One region of the uncultured Dysgonomonas sp. genome, then DNA from elsewhere that is predicted to be linked to it. Evidence: riboswitches for the same ligand, from Rfam matches in the RefSeq annotation. Region 1 holds a riboswitch; each other region holds the start of a gene.
What was found. Region 1 has a riboswitch for cobalamin ahead of QZL88_RS20540 (TonB-dependent receptor plug domain-containing protein). Riboswitches for the same ligand answer to the same signal wherever they lie in the genome.
Positions count from the first base shown of each region.

Region 2: it holds a riboswitch for cobalamin, as region 1 does, so the genes downstream of both, QZL88_RS09800 (anaerobic ribonucleoside triphosphate reductase) here and QZL88_RS20540 (TonB-dependent receptor plug domain-containing protein) in region 1, are expected to answer to the same signal.
Region 3: it holds a riboswitch for cobalamin, as region 1 does, so the genes downstream of both, QZL88_RS02575 (TonB-dependent receptor) here and QZL88_RS20540 (TonB-dependent receptor plug domain-containing protein) in region 1, are expected to answer to the same signal.

Region 1 covers NZ_LT599032.1:5,081,164-5,083,441, reverse strand. Annotated here, with positions in the region: gene QZL88_RS20540 (TonB-dependent receptor plug domain-containing protein) at 1-1,179, opposite strand, end outside; cobalamin riboswitch at 1,329-1,627, opposite strand; gene QZL88_RS20535 (hybrid sensor histidine kinase/response regulator transcription factor) at 1,736-2,278, opposite strand, start outside.
Region 2 covers NZ_LT599032.1:2,381,897-2,384,174, reverse strand. Annotated here, with positions in the region: gene QZL88_RS09800 (anaerobic ribonucleoside triphosphate reductase) at 1-1,183, opposite strand, end outside; cobalamin riboswitch at 1,357-1,553, opposite strand; gene QZL88_RS09795 (DUF2284 domain-containing protein) at 1,743-2,278, shown strand, end outside.
Region 3 covers NZ_LT599032.1:588,422-590,699, forward strand. Annotated here, with positions in the region: gene QZL88_RS02575 (TonB-dependent receptor) at 1-1,328, opposite strand, end outside; cobalamin riboswitch at 1,379-1,689, opposite strand; gene QZL88_RS02580 (cobyrinate a,c-diamide synthase) at 1,811-2,278, shown strand, end outside.

The DNA of each region.
Region 1 (2,278 bases):
GTCGAAATAGAGAGACGTCGCAGCAGCTACCCATCCGGAATAACGTTGTGGATAAATAAATTCCCGCATATTGGAGTTCATCTTATTCCACATAAAATCGGCAGAAACATTGGCGCTCCAAAAAGGTAATATATTGAACAAATTGGCAGACGAGAGATAGGCTTCATGGAGCATATATTTATTATCCAGTTCGGGGCCGGGATAAGGGCCGGCTATGTAGTGTATATAGTCATATGCATATTTGGTTGATAGCAATGTGCTGTATGTCGCCGATACGTTCTTTTTGAGGGAGGACTGAAAGAAGAAATTCTTATCCCACTGCCTGTCTTCATGGGCGTATACGTCGGGCTTTTTTATATCGGCTCCCGGATAGCCGCGTTCGGATGTATAGAAATAAGAACGGGTTTTCCATTCTCCGTCTTTGATCTTCCCAAACAGGGCATGTTCGATACGAAAAACATTTATATCGCCGTTTTTCCTTACCTCGGTCGTATCATAACCGCCCCGGTCATCCATATTATTTACTACCGCACGCTTGAATTTATATCTGCCCGAAGAATGGATATATTCGGCATTGAGGGAACCGGATACATTTTCGGATAGTTTCTGATGCCACAGGACAGAGGGATTAACAAGGTCGAAAGCTCCGGTCTTGAATGCCGCTTTGAGGCCGTATCTCCGACCCTGCCTGAATTCCGGAGATTTTGTCGTCATATAGATGGAACTTGCGGACGCATAATCTTTAGCCGGCTGGAATATGGCGCTCTTCTGTCCGTTATAGAGGGATATCGCCTCCATATTGTCCAGTGAAAACCTGCCTAAATCAACAACGCCATTCTGTGGGTTTCCGATTTCTATACCGTCATAGAATACTCCTACATGCTGGCTGCCCATACTACGGATATTTACAGTCTTGAGGCCTCCCACACCGCCGTAGTCTTTGAGTTGTACGCCCGAGAAGTATCGCATGGCATCGGCTACGGAATGGGCACTCAGATTTTCAAGCAACGTCCCTGACAAGGTTTGCACGGGGACAATTTCCGTTTGAATAACCCGTGCGGACACAACAACTTCGTTCAACAACTGTATACTATCCAGCTTGTTCTGGGCAAAAGAAATCAAGCATACGTTTGATAGGATAATAATTAAAATCCTTTTCTTCGACTTGGAAAATGACATTTCAAGCTAATAAGAATATTATCAAATAGCTTACTGAAAATAAGTCGTATGAAGATTGAGTGAATAGGAAATCAGTATAGTAAGTCAGACAACGCCAGCGTAAAAGATTGATTCCTTTTCAGTGTTCTTCAGCTTTATTTCCCGAAAGCTTTAAACTAATCAACCTTGGCAGGTCTTCTGACTTACTCCATCTTTGAACGCCCTTCCCAACATTCAGTGAACAGTGAACAGTGAACAGTTAACAATAAGATTGATAACGGTTGACTGAAGACTGATTACTGTCAATCAGTGGTATTTGGTATTGTTCGAAGACTTTTTTCAGAAACATTGTTAACTGTTTACTGAATAGAGCTTACAGCAGCGGGTCTGTTCAGGACTTACACCTGATTCCCTTTTCATCATTTTTCCGAGGATACGGAAACATGACACCAAAATCTGAGTGCAAAGATATTAATATTATTTAAATAAAGAACCTTGATGAAGAGCAGTTTCAATAATTAACATTAGACCCTGATTTATTTATTGAATATGAGATAATCAGAGGTTTGTTAATTTTTTATTCCTGATCTGAATTCAACTTAGACCTCGAGGAAACCGCATCAATATATTCTTTAGGCGTTAAATTGAACTGACGATAAAAACATTTTGAGAAATACGATGGAGAACTAAATCCGACAGTATAACATACTTCCGATACACTGTCTTCTTTCTGATCAAATAACTGTGCTGCCTTTTTTATCCTTTTGATACGAATAAAATCGTTTGGCGAAACATCAAATAATCCTTTTGTTTTTCTGTACAAACTTGATTTACTCATATTTAATGCCGCAGCAAAATCATCTTGGCTAAACTCAGGATTTCCCAGATTTTCTTCAATCACTTTGTTGACTGTCTTCATAAAGGCTTCATCCGTTTTAGAAAATGCAGTTTCACTTATTGATGTATATGCCGAACGCTTAAAGGCCTCGATCATCTTATTTCTGTTTGCCAGTAAATTTGAGACTGTCGCCATCAGGAATTCATTCGAAAACGGTTTTTCAATATAGGCATCCGCGCCGGAATCTAAACCCTCGATTTTAGATGATAAAGAATTTTTAGC
Region 2 (2,278 bases), 2.7 Mb from region 1:
GGTTGAATGTCGCGTCCAGATTCAGGAAGTTAGGGAAGAAACGATGCGCACTCACCTTGCATGCCAGTTGGTATAAATCGTAATTCCGGTCTGTTGGTAAATAGCTTACTCCCCGCTTCTTTTTCCATATCTGTATCGGGAAAATGGCTGTTACTCCGTTGCCCACGCCTTCATCTGTGCTGATTAACAGTTCCCGCATGATGCACCTTCCTTCGGCAGAAGTATCCGTTCCATAATTGATAGAGCTGAATACCACCTGGTTGCCTCCCCGGGAGTGTATGGTGTTCATGTTGTGGATGAAGGCTTCCATCGACTGATGTACACGACTCACAGTACGGTTTATGGCATGCTGGACAATTTTTTCGTCACCCTGTAATCCTGTCAAATTTTTTGATAGGTAATCTTCTATCGGTGTTTCGTAAAGGTGTTTGTAGTCAAGTCCGTTTATCTGTTCCAGCACTTTTATCTCTTCAATAAAGCTGCGCCTGACAAAAGGTGCCAGATAAAAATCGAAAGCAGGGATGGATTGACCGCCATGCATTTCATTCTGGGCTGTTTCCATAGATATACAGCCGAGCATGCTTGCAGTTTCAATACGTTTAGCAGGGCGTGATTCGCCATGTCCGGCATTGAATCCATGTTGAAGTATCTTATCTAGCGGGTGTTGTACGCAGGTGAGGCTTTTGGTCGGATAATAATCCTTGTCATGAATATGTAAATAATTTCGGCGGACGGCTTCTTTTACTTCCGGCAGCAGCAAGTAGTCGTCGACAAAAGGCTTGGTTGTTTCACTCGCGAATTTCATCATCATTCCTGCCGGGGTATCGGCGTTCATATTGGCGTTTTCGCGTGTGATATCGTTCGATTTGGTTTCTATGATTTCGAGAAACATGTCGCGGGTCTTGGCTTTTCGGGCAATACTCCGCTGATCGCGGTAAGCGATATATTTCTTGGCGGCTTCTTTGCGTGGGCTTTTCATCAGCTCCACCTCTACCATGTCCTGAATTTGTTCTACAGTCATTTGTTCGTTTCCCTGGCAAGAAACAAAATCCGTGATGCGTCTTATCAGGGAAGAGTCTTCTCCTTGTTCGGTGTGTAACATGGCTTTGCGAATGGCTGCCATTATCTTTTCTTCATTGAAGCCGACGATGCGTCCGTCTCTTTTTACAACTGTCTGGATCATGGTTGTATTATGTTATAAGTAAAAGAAAGTATTCGACCCGCTTTCGCGTAGTCAATTGTTAATTAATGATACATTGTTTCAATGTAACTGACGGGGAAAGAGAGCAAAATAGGCGAAGAGAGATTAATGATGTAAAGTCACCGCATATCCTATTCTATCGCTTTTCTCCCGAAAGCTACGAATGTATACACGGCAGGTCTTCTGACTCATTTCTCTGCTAGGCGCCTTCCCAATATTCAGTTGTCTGTTAATCAGTGGCGTGAGAGCCTCGCTTTTTCTTGAAATTTACAGCTACGGGGATAGTTCAGGACTTACACCTGATTCCCTTTTCATCCGATTTTATTTCAGAACCGTATATGACAACAAAGGTAAATTATTTTTTTATATGGTTTTCAGAAATGAGATTTATTTATCTTAAAATAATACTGAAGTTTTCCAAAACTAATTTTAAGTTTCATATTATCAGCTAAATAAATTTTGGGTATTGTTGAAAAGTTTTCTAAATGGTATGATTGATTTAAATAAATATACCTTTGTTGAAAACTTTTTTAATAAAAGGATGTACTTGATAAATAATTTTGTATCGAATATTTCTGCAACGGATTATATAACAAATTACAGGGATGTAAGTAAGTTTATCGTATTCTGCAAACAATGCAATAAGTATAATAATTGCTGGGCATGTCCTCCCTATGATTTCGATATGGATGGTTATCTATCCGGCTATGAAAGCGTATATATTATAGGAACGAAGATAAGTCTCTCGGAAAATGTACGGTTGAAATGTGTGGAGGCTGAAATAAGCCGTCGGACAGGTGCTGGGATCATTGCTGATGTAAGGCACGAACTAGATAAGCAGCTATTGAAGCTCGAATCTAAGTATCCGGATAGTAAAGCATTCTTTGCGGGTACTTGCCATCTCTGTCCCGATAACGATTGTACACGGATTAAAGGGCAACTATGCCGCTATCCTGATAAAATACGTCACTCATTAGAATCTTTTGGCTTTGATATCGCGAAAACGACAACGGATTTACTTCACATTGAACTTAAATGGAGCAATAACGGATTATTGCCTGAATATCTGACTCTGGT
Region 3 (2,278 bases), 4.5 Mb from region 1:
TCCTGCGCATATACCGAATATGTATATACATCTCTCGAACCGTCTTTTGTATCCGACTGGCTTTCGATATAGTCCAACTGGTATTGCGTTCCTACCGAAAGACGATTGTACTTTCCTAAATTGAATATGCCTTTCAGATTGGCATCATAGTATTTCTGTCTTCTTTCTTTCGATTCTTCTCCGTTTTTATAATTTCCATCATCCTTGATGTATTCACGGTAATATTCAAAATTGTCAGTATATAAGTCCAATGTAATTACAGCCAGATCTTTAAGCATATACCTTGCTCCCGCTCCTATATTGTAATCTTCATATTTCATATTATACGCATATGACGATACTGGTCTTTTCAGCTTCTTGTCATAGAGGCTTCCTTCTGCGTATATGCTTAGAGATTTAGCCGGCTTTACTGTGAATTTCTGACTCACCACATCAGAATAATTCGTGTTCACAGCCATTTTATCAGTATCTATCAACTTATCTCCCGATGTTTCCTGTGTGTTCAACTGCCAGCCATCGCTTTGGTTGCGCTGAAAAGAAGTTGATGAGGACAGCCATTTGTAATTCACATCAGCGTTTATAGCCTGCGAAAATTGGCCATATTCGGCATAGCGGGTATCGGATGTTATATAGATGGATTCTTTAGGATTCTCAGTGATAATATTGATAACCCCTCCCATTGCCTCGGATCCATATAATGCAGATGCAGCACCTTTCAACACCTCTATACGCTTTACATTCTTCATATTTATCCGCGACAGGTCTGTATTACCCGATACATCTCCTGCCAGTTTCTTTCCATCTACCAATACAAGGATGTAACGATTGCTTAATCCGTTCATCTGCATATACGAACCCATAGCGTTAGTCATGAAAGAGAAGGATGGACTGATGGACATCATGGCATTTTCGAATGTAGGGACATTTATATTCTCCAGTTCCTTTTTGGTTATCATATCCATTGCTACAGGGGTATTCTTTAATCTGTTGTGCGTACCTGTACCTGTAACTACTACTTCATTAAGTTTTAGTGGGGATTTTTTTAAGACGAATAAGATATCTTCGCAGGAAGATGCAATATCAATCTTAGCTCCATTGTAGTCGAGTGTCGATGCTCTTAATCTGTGTTTGCCTTCGGGTACTCTCTGCAAACTAAACTCTCCGTTCTCGTCCGTCGAAGTTCCCAGTGTGGTATATTCGATCCATACACTGGCACCCGCAACAGGTTTCTCATTTTCATCCACGACTTTTCCCTTTAAGGTCATTTGGGCAAATGCCATGTTTACAATACAGCACAAGATGGCTGTAACCAATACTTTTTTTCTCATTAAAATGCGAAGTATAATGTTAGTAATTATATTCTTGGCCCCGAGAATATTTAATTTATTGTATGCTAGGCAGGTTTCCTGACTTACTCCATCTTTGAACGGCCTTCCCGACATTCAGTTAACAGTGAGCAGTTAACAGTTAACAAAGAATTGATAACAGTTGACTGATGCACGATAACTTTCAATCAGTGGTATTTGGTCTTGTTCAAAGACTTTTTTCAGAAACATTGTTAACCGATGACTGTTAACTGTTAACTGAATAGAGCTTACAGTAGCGGGCACTGTTCCGGACTTTAACCGGATTCCCTTTTATGTAAAAAGACGGATGTCTGTTTACATCACCTTAGCGGCGGCAAAGTTAATTTTTTTAAATATCAGAAAAAAGTATTTAAGGAAATAATTTGCATCTATGTTATTTTCTATATATCGATACAGGTTTCATATCTCATATTTTATACTTTTGCTGAAGAAAAAGAAGAATCATGGCATATACATCCCATTCCCTTATCTCGGCAATAGCGTCCGGTTCCGGTAAAACTACAATTACTTTAGGTTTATTGAGGGCACTCCGGAACAGAGGTCTGAGTGTACAACCTTTTAAATGTGGACCGGACTATATAGACACCAAATATCATGTCCTGGCAGCAGGAACCGAATCAGTCAATCTCGACCTGTTCCTATCGTCTGAAAACCATATAAAGAATTTGTATAATAAATATTCATCGGGTAAAGATGTTTGTATTACCGAAGGTGTTATGGGACTATTCGACGGATACGACCGCATGAATGGAAGCAGTGCGCAAATAGCGGAGAAACTGGATATCCCTGTCATTTTAGTCCTGAATGCGAAGTCGATGGCTTATTCGGCGGCGGCCCTGCTTTATGGTTTCAAGAATTTCTCTGATAGGGTGAATATCGCAGGTGTCATTTTCAATTTTGTAGCTTCCGAA